Regions from separate parts of the Paenibacillus sp. Z6-24 genome, predicted to be linked through region 1. Evidence: riboswitches for the same ligand, from Rfam matches in the RefSeq annotation. Region 1 holds a riboswitch; the other holds the start of a gene.

Region 1 (7,097 bases):
TTTCCTATTCAAGTATACCAGAAAAAGAGGGATATGTCAAATGAACATTAAATTATAGCAGTCAGAAAATTATCTTGTCAACGATTATTTTCAGCGGATACCGGCGTCCAAAAACACCTTGCTGAGCACCGCATATTCTTGGAGGCTGAGCGTCTCTCCGCGTCTGGTCGGATCAATACCTGCACTGGCCAAAAGCTGTTCCAGCTGCTCCCGATCTCCACCGTTAAAGTATCGTGTTTTCAGGTTATTGGCGATCGTCTTGCGGCGTTGTACAAAGGAGGACTGCACGATATCAAAGAAATGCTGTTCATCTTCCACCTGTACGGCAGGCTGCTCGCGCAGCTTGAGACGAATGACTGCAGACTCCACATTCGGCTGAGGAATAAATACCGTCTTCGGTACGATGCAGACCAGTTCCGGCTCGCAGTAATACTGGACAGCGATGCTGAGGCTTCCGTATTCCTTGCCTCCCGGCTGTGCGGCCATCCGCTGGGCAACTTCCTTCTGGATCATGACGACAATGTTATCGAGCGGCAGGCGCTCTTCCAGTAGCTTCATCAGAATCGGAGTGGTCACATAATACGGCAGGTTGGCTACGACGCTGACTTTGTCGACACCACTGAAGTCTTCACCGAACAGTTCATGCAGATCCACTTTGAGAATATCCCCGTGACGTACATTGACGTTGGAATACTCCGACAGGGAATCCCTGAGGATCGGAATCAGCCGCTGATCAATCTCTACTGCGGTGACTGCCTTGGCCTGCTGGGCGAGACGCTCGGTGAGCGCTCCGATACCGGGACCGATCTCCAGGGCGCCGCGCTCTGGTGTCAGCTCTGCCGCTTCCACAATTTTATTTAAAATATTCGCATCGATCAGAAAGTTCTGCCCAAGGCTTTTTTTGAACGAAAATCCGTGCTTGCTGATAATTTCCTTGGTCCGTCGGGGTGTGGCAATATCGTGTCGATCACTCATTGATTTATTGTTCCTCCGCTTCCAGTTGTGAAAGTGCTGCGGCAAATTCCTCACGGGTAATGCCGAATATACGCAGCCGCTTATGAAATTGCTTGCCGTTACAGTAGCCGATACCGAGCAGATTGCCCATCTTCATTCGCCGCTCTGCCGCATCCTTGTGCATAACGAGTCCTGTCATCATCAGATCATCCCAGTCGATCAGCACTTCGGCTGATGGCATTTCCGTATGAAGACGTGCCAGTGCAGCACGGATGGAATCGGGTGATGCATTCTCGACACCGATATCCCCTTTGCGCGTGGCTTCGTCTTCCGGGATAAAGGCATGCTTGCAGCCGGGCACCTGCTGGGCCACAATTTTGCGTATACGCTCACCGGCATGATCGGGATCGGTCAGAATAATGACTCCTCTGCGCTCTTGTGCCAGCTTCACACGCCGGATCACGTCCGCACCTATGGCTGATCCGCCTGTCTCGATCGTATCCGCCTCTACCGCACGCTTGATGGCAACCGTATCATCCCTGCCTTCTACCACGATCACTTCTTTAATCACTTTTGCCTTACGCTTCCCTTCTGCGTTCATTTATGAATCTGTCTTCAGTATAACAAACAAAAAGAAGAGGATTCATCCTCTTCTTTTTGTCGGTTCTATTCACGCTCATGGTTAACCATAACTATATCATACAACAGCCCCACCGAGGCAGGCAACAGCAATCCTATCGCCAAACTAAGGTTTTACCGGGCCAATAACATACACGGTGTAGCCTGTCTTGCGACCGAATGATCTGGCCTGACTCAGGCTGTCTATATACACGTCAATTTTGTTGCCGTTAATGGCACTGCCGGTATCTTCCGCACGGCGGTAACCGATACCTTCAATGTATACCCACCATCCCATCGGGATGACGCTGGTATCGACGGCAATTGTACGTCCTTCCATCACTCTTGTACCGGAAGCGGTAGTTGTGCCCAGACCCGGTTCTGCTGAAGAATAAGCAGTAAGTGTCACATTGTTGAGTACTTTGGCATAAGAAAAGCTTTTGTCCGATTTGGAACTGCTGGATGTGTTTGCAGCGAGCAGCTTGGGCTGTTCTTTCTTGGTGCCCACCATCACAATCTTATCCTGAACTTTCGATGTCATTTTCTTGTCGATCATACGCTTGGAGACGAATTCTCCATCTTCGTAGACCTTTTCGATATACTGCACGACTTTACCCGTTTGTCCGGGTTGGATCAGCTTGGTCTTGCCTTCCAGCATACTGGCGCTGGTTTTCTTGACTACATCGTACGGGAGCTTGACTGTCTGCTTCGTTACGAATGAAGTCGTTCTAACGACTTTGATATCCATGTCCTGCTTGACTGAAGCTTCTACCGGCGGCGTCAATTTGTCCTGTTCCTTCAAATCGATTCCGGCCTGCTCCAGCGTGTTGCCTACTGTCTTGGCTGTCGTGTATACCTTTTTGGTATCTCCGTCAGCCGTGATGTTCACTGCTACCGCATGGTTAATATAGACTTTATCCCCATCCTGGATGGCGCCATTGAGCGGCATGGATACTTTATCCTGTGGTGCCAGTTGAATCTGGTGTTCCGTCAGCATATCGGAAAGCATGAGCTTGCGAGTTTCCATTTCCTGTGCTTTACCGTCGATGATGACATAAATATTTTTGCCTGCCTGATTGTACAGTACAGAGAGCAGCATAACGATGACCGCTATGACCGCCAGTGCAGTTAACGAGGCAAAGCGTAGATTTTTCTGCTTCCAACTCAGCGCGTAAGACATGCTGGATGAGCGTGAACCATGGGTTTCTTCGAAAGGAGCAATTCCCACTTCTTCCGTCCTCCTTCATAGTCTCGCCGTCTAGCTGTGACGTAAATAAAATGTGACGCGACTATATAAGAATTTTCGCAGGCCGTTTGTGTTGATGCAAGATTATCGGCATTCGACAATCTTTCATGATGTAATAGGTACCTGCGCCATGGTCAGTCCTAGCGGCTTCCTGATTCTGAACAGTGATATTCAGAATAATACACTCTTGCTTTCCCTTTTAGCCAAAACAAAAGAAGCCTATGGAAAAGCGCAAGAGCAACTCTTCCTGGCTTCCGACGATTACAACATTCGGGAAACACTAGAAAATGCGAGGTTGCCTCTGCATCGCTTACGAGGTTAGCTGTCGGGTTCGGACACTTTTTATTGCTTGTACTGCATGCCCTTTGAAGAGTCCTCCGCTCATGGCGCAAGTATCCCCAATTCACCCCAAAGACCCTGTATCAGGAATCAGACAAGTTGTCTTCCGTTACTGCTGGTTTGAATGCTGAAGACAACTGTTGGTTCCCCCGTTCTCCTATGTAGGAAACTCAGCGAGACCGAATCATGGAATCTCGTTTATCAATAACAAGATTAAATCACTGATGAAATGATATCCCGAACACAACCTCACTGTAAAGCGATAGGCAACTCCGTTTTTCTTAAAAAGTAGTTAAAATCTTGTAACATTTTAGCATTTATTCATTAAAATTCATTCATATATCCGTATAGCTCGGTTTTTCGGGGGTTTTTCTCGCTATTTCACCGTATGCCAAATAATGTAAGGGCGTTTTTGGTCGTAATTTCACTAATTTCTTCCAGCGAGACCCCTTTTAGCTCGGCAGCTGTCTCGGCTACCAGACGCACATGAGCCGACTCATTTCTTTTCCCACGATAAGGATGTGGTGTCAAATATGGGGAGTCGGTTTCAAGCAATAAACGGTCCATCGGCACCTGCTGAAGTACCTCTTTTGGCTGCTTGGCATTCTTGAATGTAATCGGTCCGCCGAACGACAAATGGAAGCCCATATCCAGACACATTTTTGCCGTCTCCCAGCTGCCCGAGAACGAGTGCATAATGCCGCCGACTTCGGACGCTTTTTCCTCTCGCAAAATACGTACAATATCTTCATGCGCTTCCCGGTTATGGATCACGATTGGCATGTTGATCGATCGTGCCAAGCCGATTTGCTCACGCAGTACACGATGCTGCACTTCTTTTGGTGATTTGTCCCAGTGATAATCCAGACCGATTTCGCCGATAGCCACTACTTTCTCGTGTTTGCATAAAGATTCAATCCATTCAAGATCCCCCGGCTGCATCGTGATCGCTTCAACCGGATGCCAGCCAACTGCCGCATAGATGAAATCATACGCTTCAACAAGCTCCATTGTTGTAGGAATCGTCTCGCGATCAAAACCTACATTTACCATCCGCGTTACACCGTTGGCATAAGCGCGTTCGATGACTTCTTTGCGATCACCATCAAAATCTTTGGAATCCAGATGGGTATGTGTATCAAATAACATATATTTAACTCTCCTTTACTTCGCCTTGCTCTATTTTTGATCCGTGAGACTTAAATTTCGAATTCCATCTGTGCCGGACCCAACTTGTCTTCGAAGATATCCGCCACCTGTTTGGACAACTGATCTTTTACCCTTTCCAGCTTTTCCTGTGGAAAGTACAGATGGTATCTGCCGCGGTGGATACCGCTGATCGAACGTACCACGTCCGACACTTCCGAGATTTCCTGCACTTTGTTTTGACGGTTGAGCAGCAGGATTTGTTTTTCTTTTTTCGGATCTCCCGGGCGGAATACGTCATAAGGCAGATCTGTCGGAAAATCGATTTCCAGATCATAGTGCGGATGAAGGCCCGCCCGCTCAAATTCGGAACGAATCTCATCGATCATATCCAGGTCGATTAATTCCGTTTCTACATATTTATAAAGTCTCCGCTCCATAAAGCGTGAACATACATCGGCCAGCATCTCGTCCTGCTCCAGCGTCCACTGCATAAAGGCTGTCTGTACAAGTGCTTCGTCTAGTAGAAGATATTCATTTACAGTCAGTGTTCCTTCAAATAAGGAAGGCAGCGGATGCGGCAGGAACCGGAACGAATATCCCTGATCATGCAGCTCTTTGGCCCGCTGGAAAATATGGCGCAGCACAATATCCGAGCTCCGGGTAACCGGATGGAAGTAAACCTGCCAGTACATCTGGTATCTGGACATAAGATAATCCTCGATCGCATGCATTCCGGATTCCTTGACCACTATCCGTCCATCATGCGGACGCAGCACACGAATAATACGGTCCATATCAATAGTGCCGTAATTGACGCCGGTAAAATAAGCATCCCGCAGCAGATAATCCATCCGGTCCGCATCCAGTGGGCTGGAGACCAGATTAACGACAATCGCTTTTTCATAATCTTTGCGGATCACGGCAGCGACCTTGTCTGCGAATCCGGGCTCTACCTCTTCCAGAATACGGTTGATCTCCGTATCGCCAAGCAAAATCCGGCAGGTCCATTCTTCATGATTCATCTCGAACGCTTCTTCAATGGAATGGGAGAATGGCCCATGTCCCAGATCATGCAGCAGTGCGGCGCAGAGTGCCACCATACGTTCTTCACTCGGCCAATCTTCATATCCTCCGCGTTCGAACTGTGAAATAATCCGCCGTGTAATCTCATATACCCCGAGAGAGTGAGAGAACCGGCTGTGTTCGGCACCATGAAAGGTCAGATAGGAAGTCCCCAGCTGACGGATCCGCCGCAATCGCTGAAATTCGGGCGTGTTGATCAAGGACCAGATTAGACGGTCCTGTACGTGGATATAATTATGAACCGGATCTTTAAAGACTTTTTCTTCTTCCAAAGGTTGTATAGGTTTCAATGTATAGCCCTCCTTTACCGAAACTTGATTCCAGTATTTTCTATGCGTTAAAATGGAATCATGTCTTTATTGTCGAACAGTGTCGTTATATACAATAAATGATTTTCCAAATCGACAAACACTTTTAATACTAATAATATCGTACAAAACCTACGTTATATAAAAAAAATTTGCACTTTTACTCTAAAAAAGGCTTTTTTATATAATTTATAGGTTGACTGATTTGGGAAACGTTGGTATTATGAATATCATAAAAGATAGAAATTTGTCGAACACTGACACTTAATAAAACAAAATTAAACCAATAAAACCAAAATTGAGAGGATTGATCAGTATGATGAAATCAACTGGTATTGTAAGAAAAGTAGACGAACTGGGACGCGTTGTTATCCCTATCGAATTGCGCCGTACACTGGGTATTGGCGAGAAAGATGCTCTGGAAATCTATGTGGATGGCGAGCGCATTATGCTCAAAAAATACGAGCCAGCTTGTATCTTCTGTGGCAATGCTGAAAATGTAACTTACTTCAAAGGTAAAATCGTTTGTAACGAATGTATTTCAGAGATCCCTGTTCCTGTGACAAAATAAATAAAATAGGTTATAATAGACCCATAAACTTATTAATTCTAACCTTTTCATATCTCCTTGGACCTTTACCCGGCATTCATTGTCTGGGTAGAGGCATTTTTTTGTTCATACGCTCCTATAAATATCCTGAACTACATTATACTTTCTTTTTATGCCTACTTCCAACTTACATAGGAAAAAGGGACCTTGACGTCGCGCCAATATCCCTTCTTACCGCTTTTCTTCTATTATAATAATTTACCCATTCTGTTATATCAATCGCAGTCTAAAGCAAAGCTTGATAGACATCTCTTTTGGAGATACCTCGGTCCTTGGCTGTCTTTTTCATCGCGTCTTTACGAGGAAGCTGCTCCTGTCGTTCATAATGTTCGACATGCTCCTCAATCGACAGCTGCTGCCACCACTCATTGGCCTCTGCCTGCGCTTCGCTGGCCGACTGGCCTTCCACTACAATACAATATTCTCCCAGCGGCGGATGTTCCTCCAACCAGGCCAGCGCTTCCTGGATCGTCCCACGAACCCATTCTTCGTGCCGCTTGGTCAGCTCCCGGGCCAGTACAACCGGACGGTTGCCCAGATGCTCCAGCATAGCTCTCAGCGTCTTGATCACCCGGTGTGGTGACTCATAAAATAAAAGTGTTCCTTCCGCAGCACGCGCTCCCTGCAGAATCTCTTCCTGTCCCCGCGCATCACGCGGCAAGAATCCGATAAAGGTAAACCGATCCGTAGACAGCCCGGAAGCGATCAGCGCAGACAGGGCTGCATTCGCTCCTGGAATAGGAACGACACGCACTCCCTGCTCCAGAGCCAGCTGTACGAGCTCCTGACC
Region 2 (7,097 bases), 2.2 Mb from region 1:
CATAGAGAAAGGTACAGGCAGCTTGTGTTCGGTAGATGAATACAAATAGCACAGATTGGTTTAAGTTAGAAGGAAGGAGGCTTGTATATGATAGGAACATGGATCGAGGAAATCAAGTCCATTTTGAGACCGGAGATGAGCAGCCTGGAAGATTTTTTGCTGCCGCCTGCCGGAGATATGGAGATCACTCATGCCGAACAGGTGATGGGAGTGACTTTTCCGGATGAATTGAGGCAGCTCTATCATATTCATAACGGGGAATCCCGCAACGGTCCCGGCCTTTTCTTCGGGCTTCAGTTTTTGAGTCTGGACGATATGGTGAGCGAATGGAAAATATGGTCGGACCTGCAGCCGGAATATCAGGAACTGGGTGATCATTATTCCATTCCATCCGGCTGGATCAAGGAGCAGTATATCAACAAAGGCTGGCTTCCATTCTGTCATGATGGTGGAGGCAATCATCTTGGAATTGATCTGGACCCTGCCGAAAAAGGCATTGTCGGACAGGTGATCAATTTTGGCAGAGATGAGGAAATGAAACATGTGATCGCGCCCAGTTTGGGCGAATTTATTCATTTTATGCGGGATATGGTCCGCGAAGGCAATTATACGGTTGTGGAAGAAGAAGGCATGGGCTACTGGGTATACGGACGCAGTGATCAATCCCGTCTGCTCAAGGATGCCCAGATGTATGCGATGGGTGATATTATCCAGCTGCCTGAGGGAGAAGAAAGCGACCAGCTGGATACCTGGTTTGCGAGTCTGGACCCGGTCTGGCGCGATCTGATTACGGAAGGATACGGAGATGCGGAATCTTTTGTAACGGCGAGTCAGATTTATTTGCCGGATGCAGAGCTGACGGATGCGAGCCCGCTGGCTCAGTGTATCCAGGTGCGCGAGCTGCTGCTGAACCGTAATGCAATTGATGACATTACGCCTCTGGCACACTGTCGTGAGCTCAAAAAGCTGCATCTGTTCCGTAACCCGATACGTGATCTGTCACCGCTGCAGAATCTGCCTTATTTGCAAATTTTGAATATCGAGGATACCCAGGTACAGGATTTGAAGCCGCTGACTGCTCTGACGCGTCTGTATGAGCTGGACTGCCGGGGCACGGCGGTGCAGGATTACTCTCCACTCGCCGAGATGACTACACTGCACAAGCTGGCGATTTCGGCTCCGACACGTCAGGCAGCTGAATTTATTGCCAGCCTGCCCGAGCTCTGTGAACTTACCATTCTGGGGGCGGATGAATGGCTGCCGGAAGACTGGGAACAGCTGGGCCGCATGCTGCCGCTGCGCAAACTGTATATTGGTGGACTGCATGACCGGAATATCCAGTACTTGAGCGGATATAACCAGCTGGAGAGCCTGACCCTATACGAATCTCACATTGAGGATGTCTCTGCGCTGGCTGATCTGCCGGCACTCAAGGAACTCAAGCTGATGGAAGGATGCCTTATTGGCAATCTGGAATCGATCAGCGGCTCGGTCACACTGGAGAAATTCACCGGAACGTTTGCCCAGTTTGAGCTGCTCAAAGATGCCTTTGCCCAGTATGTCAATTTCTCGCAAATGATTGGAGAAATGACGGACGAACAGCAGGATATCTGGCTTCGTCATACCCGCTAATTGTAGAGAAGAGCAGATGAACAGAACAATAAACAGAGTGATTATACAGGCATAAGTGAACTGTGAGACGGAGCGCCCGGAGCGCTCCGTTTTTTTGGCATGCAAACACCGATTCGAATCGCCGGGGCAAGATTAGTGTAGAATGGTGATTGAAAGGAATGACATAATTGTTTTCATGATTTTGCAAGAATAACTGAATACATACTTGCAAACAATGTCGAACTTAAGAAAATCAAAGCAAGATAGAGCAAAACAGAGGTTGAGATAGATAAAAAATTAATAATTGTTGCAAAGGAACAACTGTGAACCAGCAAGGTCTATTTTGCCTTTTCCTTCACCTTTACAGTTAGCAAGGACAGGCGTAATATACATTTCAGGATTTAGAGATTCACAGATTTCATGTGCAAATCTGGAATCAGCGACTGCTATAAATAGGCAGTCCTTATACTTGGGTTTTATGTTCTGCAATTGCTGAGTTTCCGGGTTTACCGGAAAACGGGGGAACCAATGATACAGTAAATATTGGTGGTGTGAGAGCCACCATATTGACTGCAAGGGGTGAATCCTTCAGGCTGATCACCATGGTATCGGCCCTGAAGGTAGGGCGACTCTCACCGCCCGAATCCGACAGCTAACCTCGTAAGCGTAGATGGAGAGAGGGAGTGTGAACTTGTGCCACCATGACACAGGGTATAAAGGCTCTGTGTTTTATTATGCTTTGAGCAACATGCAGGAAAACGTCGCAACGCTTAGTTTCCATTGAACATGGAGAGCGGGGGAACCAAACGTCATAACAGATACGGACTGAAATACAGTTCATACTTGGCATGACATGGGGTGAATTCCGGATACTACCGGAACGGGCAATCTTCCAGCCCGAACCCGACAGCTAACCTCGTCAGCGTATCAGGGAGAACTTATATCCGGCTTATCACAGATGTGAAGCTTGTTTGTACTGCATTCGGTGAATGCGTATGACAGGTAAAGCAGCTGCAAGGAAGCCTGGAGAAAAGTTCTGCTTTTCTCCAGGCTTCTTTTTTTGCGCCAAACTTTGCTAAAATCGCATCTGTAATTAAATTAAATACAACTAACAACGAGTTGTAGATGACATAATTCAGGTGATAATGCAGCCGTCAAACAGACAAAGGGATATAACCAGAGAGTCTGTATTCTGTACAGGCAAAGGATAGGAAGCTGAACTTATTATGAAGGAGCAACAAAATTATGCTGGACATCATGATGATTGTATTGGTAATACTCATCGCATTCGCACTTGGAGGACTGGCTGAATGGTCATCCCGAGTCATGGGAGAAAGAGGGAATGACAAGTGACCTGGTTACTGTGGATCATTATTGCTGGTTTGCTGGTGTATCTGTGTTATGCCTTGATTTATCCGGAAAAATTTTAAATAGGCAGGAGAGAGTGTTGTGAGTATTCTTCCATATATCGGCATTGTAGTAACCCTGATTATCATCATTTTGCTGGCGCGTCCGATGGGCAATTATATCGCCCGGGCATTTGATGATACCCGGGGTCGGTTGGATCGCTGGTTTGGCCCTCTGGAAAAAGGAATTTACCGTATTGGTGGTATTCGTCAGGACAATCAGACCTGGAAACAGTATGCAGCCGCCGTACTGATCAGCAACTCGATATTAATTTTGATTGTTTATCTGATTTTCCGATTGCAGGACAAGCTGCCGCTTAATCCGGCAGATATTGGGGCAATGAGTCCTGATCTGGCTTTTAATACGGCAGTCAGCTTTATGACCAATACAAACCTTCAGCATTACAGTGGCGAGAGCGGATTGTCGTTATTCTCGCAGATGACCGCTATTGTGTTTATGATGTTTGTCTCACCGGCTACGGGTATTGCGGTGGCAATCGCCTTTATACGTGGACTGGCTGGCAAGCCGTTGGGCAATTTCTTTGTGGATTTGACCCGGGCGTTGACCCGTATCCTGCTTCCCATAGCTACTGTAGCCGCGATTATTTTGATCGGTCTGGGTGTACCGCAGACCTTGCAGACTGGAGTGACAGCCCAGACGCTTGAAGGTGCACAGCAGCAGATTGCCACAGGACCTATGGGAACTTTTCTGGCGATTAAAGAACTTGGTAACAATGGAGGGGGATTTATGGGAGTCAATTCCGCGCATCCGTTTGAGAATCCGGGTGGGGTTAGTAATATGCTGCAAATTATAATGATGCTGCTGGTTCCGGTTTCCCTGCCATTTACATATGGCAAGATGGTTGGCAATCGCAAACAAGGACGTGTACTGTTCGTCTCGATGATGATGATGTTTATCGTGATGCTGAGCGTGTCGCTCTTCAGTGAACACCAGGGCAATCCGCTGATTCAGCAGGCGGGTATCCAGCAGGGTACAGGTTTGATGGAAGGCAAGGAAGTACGTATCGGCGTAGAACAATCTTCCTTTTACTCGGTCGTTACAACGGCATCGGAGACAGGAGCAGTCAATACGATGCATGATACCTTAACTCCAATCGCAGGTATGATCGCTATCGGCAATATGATGCTGAATACGGTCTTTGGCGGTTCGGGAGTCGGTATCCTCAACGTACTCATGTATGCCATTATCGCAGTATTCCTGTCCGGGCTGATGGTTGGACGAACCCCGGAATTCCTGGGGCGCAAGATTGAAGGTAGAGAGATGAAGCTGATTGCAGTTACGCTGTTGATTCAGCCGCTGCTCATTCTGGCGCCGACAGCTATTGCGCTCATGACATACCCGGACACCATTTCCAATCCGGGCTATCACGGATTGACACAGGTGCTGTATGAGTTCACTTCCGCTGCTGCCAATAACGGTTCGGGTTTTGAGGGACTTGGCGATAATACAATATTCTGGAATGTATCGACCGGTGCAGTGATGTTTATTGCGCGTTACTTCTCGATGGTGACGCTGCTGGCTGTAGCAGGATCTCTGCTTATGAAGAAGCCGGTGCCGGAGACAAGTGGTACACTGCGTACGGATCAGCCGCTGTTCGGTCTCGTATTCGTGGTCGCTGTAGTGATTGTAGGCGCACTGACCTTCTTCCCGGCACTGGTACTGGGACCGATTGCAGAACAGCTGACTTTGTAAAAGGATCGGCTGTCCGGAATATGAGCCGGCTGCCAACTGCAAATGTATAACCAAATCAAATCAAGCACAGCTAAAATAGAGACATTTCAAGTGGAGGAATCAGCAATGAAAAATCAAGCTTCCGTGATGAACCGGGAACTGATTAGCAAGGCTTTGCAGCAATCGGTGATCAAGTTAAACCCAAAATTGATGATGAAAAATCCGGTCATGTTCGTCGTTGAAGTTGGCCTGCTGATCAGCATTTGGCTGATCTTTATACCGAATGCTTTTGGAGAGGCGGTATCGACCGGCTTTAATATAGCGGTGGCTGTTATTTTACTGTTCACGATACTGTTCGCCAACTTTGCCGAGGCGCTGGCCGAGGGACGGGGTAAAGCGCAGGCGGATTCACTGAAAAAGACCAAAAAGGAAATCATGGCTCATCGCGTGGAGGGTGACCGCATTGTCGAAGTGCCTTCAACCGATCTGCGTAAAGGCGATATTGTCCAGGTCTCCCAGGGAGAGATGATCCCGGGTGATGGTGAAGTGATCAAGGGACTGGCATCAGTGGACGAATCTGCCATTACCGGTGAATCGGCTCCGGTAATCAAGGAAGCAGGCGGCGACTTCAGTTCGGTGACCGGCGGTACAATGGTAATCAGTGATGAGATCAAAGTACGCATAACAAGCGATCCCGGCGAGTCCTTTATGGACCGGATGATCAGTCTGGTCGAAGGAGCCGAGCGGCAGAAGACACCTAACGAGATTGCTTTAAACACAGTATTGATAAGCTTGACGATTGTCTTCTTGATGGTTGTGGTGACACTGCCGTTTATGGCTAATTATCTGGAGATTGATCTGGCTGTGCCTGTACTGATCGCGCTGCTGGTCTGTCTGATCCCGACGACAATCGGCGGGCTGCTGTCAGCGATCGGGATTGCCGGGATGGACCGGGTTACACGATTTAACGTACTGGCCATGTCAGGCAAAGCGGTAGAAGCTTCCGGCGATATCAACACCATCATTCTCGACAAAACAGGTACAATCACTTACGGTAACCGGATGGCAAGTGAATTTGTGCCAACAGATGGTCATTCTGCACAGGAGGTCGGTTACTGGGCAGCAATCAGCTCGACTTATGATGAGACACCGGAAGGGCGTTCCGTACTGGAACTTATGAAAAAGCAGGGCTGGAATTACGATCAGGAATTGGGGATGGGCGTGGAGATTATTGAATTCAAAGCAGAGACACGGATGAGCGGACTAAATCTGCTGGATGGACGCAGAGTGCGTAAGGGCGCTGTCGATGCAGTCAAAAACTGGGTGACCGAGCAGGGCGGGACCATTCCCGCTTCGCTGCAATCCAATAGTGATGCGATTGCCTCGGCAGGGGGTACGCCGCTGGCAGTAGCGGTAGACAATACGATTTACGGATTGATTTACCTTAAGGATACGGTCAAGACCGGTATGAAAGAACGATTTGAACAGATGCGAAGCATGGGGATCAAGACCATTATGTGTACCGGTGATAACCCGCTGACAGCAGCGACGATTGCCCGGGAAGCTGGTGTGGATGATTATATCGCGGAAAGTACACCGGAAGACAAGATTGCCGTTATCCGCCGTGAGCAGGCAGAAGGCAAACTGGTAGCAATGACCGGCGACGGTACGAATGATGCTCCGGCACTGGCACAGGCCGATGTGGGGATTGCGATGAATAGCGGTACGGTAGCAGCCAAAGAAGCGGCGAACATGATCGATCTGGACTCTGATCCTTCTAAAATTATCGAAGTGGTAGCAATCGGCAAACAGCTGCTGATGACACGCGGCAGTCTGACCACCTTTAGTATTGCGAATGATATTGCCAAGTATTTTGCGATTATTCCGGCCATGTTCATGGTAGCTATTCCGCAGATGCAGCTGCTCAATGTAATGAATCTGCATTCACCGACCTCGGCGATTCTGTCGGCACTGATCTTTAATGCGGTTATTATCCCGATTCTGATCCCGCTCGCGATGAAAGGTGTAACCTACAAGCCGATGAGCTCCAGCCGCCTGCTGCAGCGTAATCTGTTTATTTATGGCTTTGGCGGCGTGGCGGTTCCGTTTATCGGGATCAAGCTGATTGATCTGCTGATCCAGTGGTTTGTCTGAATTCGATAGTAATCGTTTCCCTGTGTACCTGAGCAAGATCAATCGCCTATTCGGAAAGGAAAGAATAAACGTGAAAAATGTATGGATTACCTTACGTACGATTGCAGTATTGTTTGTCCTGTGCTGTGTGCTGTATCAGCTTGTCATTACCGGAGTTGCCAGAGTTGTCATGCCGCATCAAGCGGCTGGCAGCCTGGTCTATAACAGCAATCATGACGTGATTGGTTCCGAGC

What was found. A riboswitch is a leader RNA that binds a small molecule or an ion and turns the genes downstream of it on or off. The one in region 1 is predicted to bind cyclic di-AMP.
Region 2: linked by a shared signal. The riboswitch ahead of kdpF (K(+)-transporting ATPase subunit F) and the one ahead of M1D61_RS21845 (ubiquitin-like domain-containing protein) in region 1 are both predicted to bind cyclic di-AMP.

Annotation. Positions count from the first base shown of each region.
Region 1 covers NZ_CP096398.1:5,041,072-5,048,168, forward strand. Annotated here, with positions in the region: gene rsmA (16S rRNA (adenine(1518)-N(6)/adenine(1519)-N(6))-dimethyltransferase RsmA) at 91-975, opposite strand; gene rnmV (ribonuclease M5) at 980-1,525, opposite strand; gene M1D61_RS21845 (ubiquitin-like domain-containing protein) at 1,700-2,800, opposite strand; cyclic di-AMP (ydaO/yuaA leader) riboswitch at 3,111-3,343, opposite strand; gene M1D61_RS21850 (TatD family hydrolase) at 3,539-4,306, opposite strand; gene M1D61_RS21855 (HD domain-containing protein) at 4,357-5,679, opposite strand; gene M1D61_RS21860 (AbrB/MazE/SpoVT family DNA-binding domain-containing protein) at 6,014-6,268, shown strand; gene rsmI (16S rRNA (cytidine(1402)-2'-O)-methyltransferase) at 6,534-7,097, opposite strand, start outside.
Region 2 covers NZ_CP096398.1:2,821,036-2,828,132, reverse strand. Annotated here, with positions in the region: gene M1D61_RS12150 (SMI1/KNR4 family protein) at 88-1,632, shown strand; cyclic di-AMP (ydaO/yuaA leader) riboswitch at 2,092-2,294, shown strand; cyclic di-AMP (ydaO/yuaA leader) riboswitch at 2,369-2,551, shown strand; gene kdpF (K(+)-transporting ATPase subunit F) at 2,961-3,041, shown strand; gene kdpA (potassium-transporting ATPase subunit KdpA) at 3,127-4,731, shown strand; gene kdpB (potassium-transporting ATPase subunit KdpB) at 4,837-6,864, shown strand; gene kdpC (potassium-transporting ATPase subunit KdpC) at 6,935-7,097, shown strand, end outside.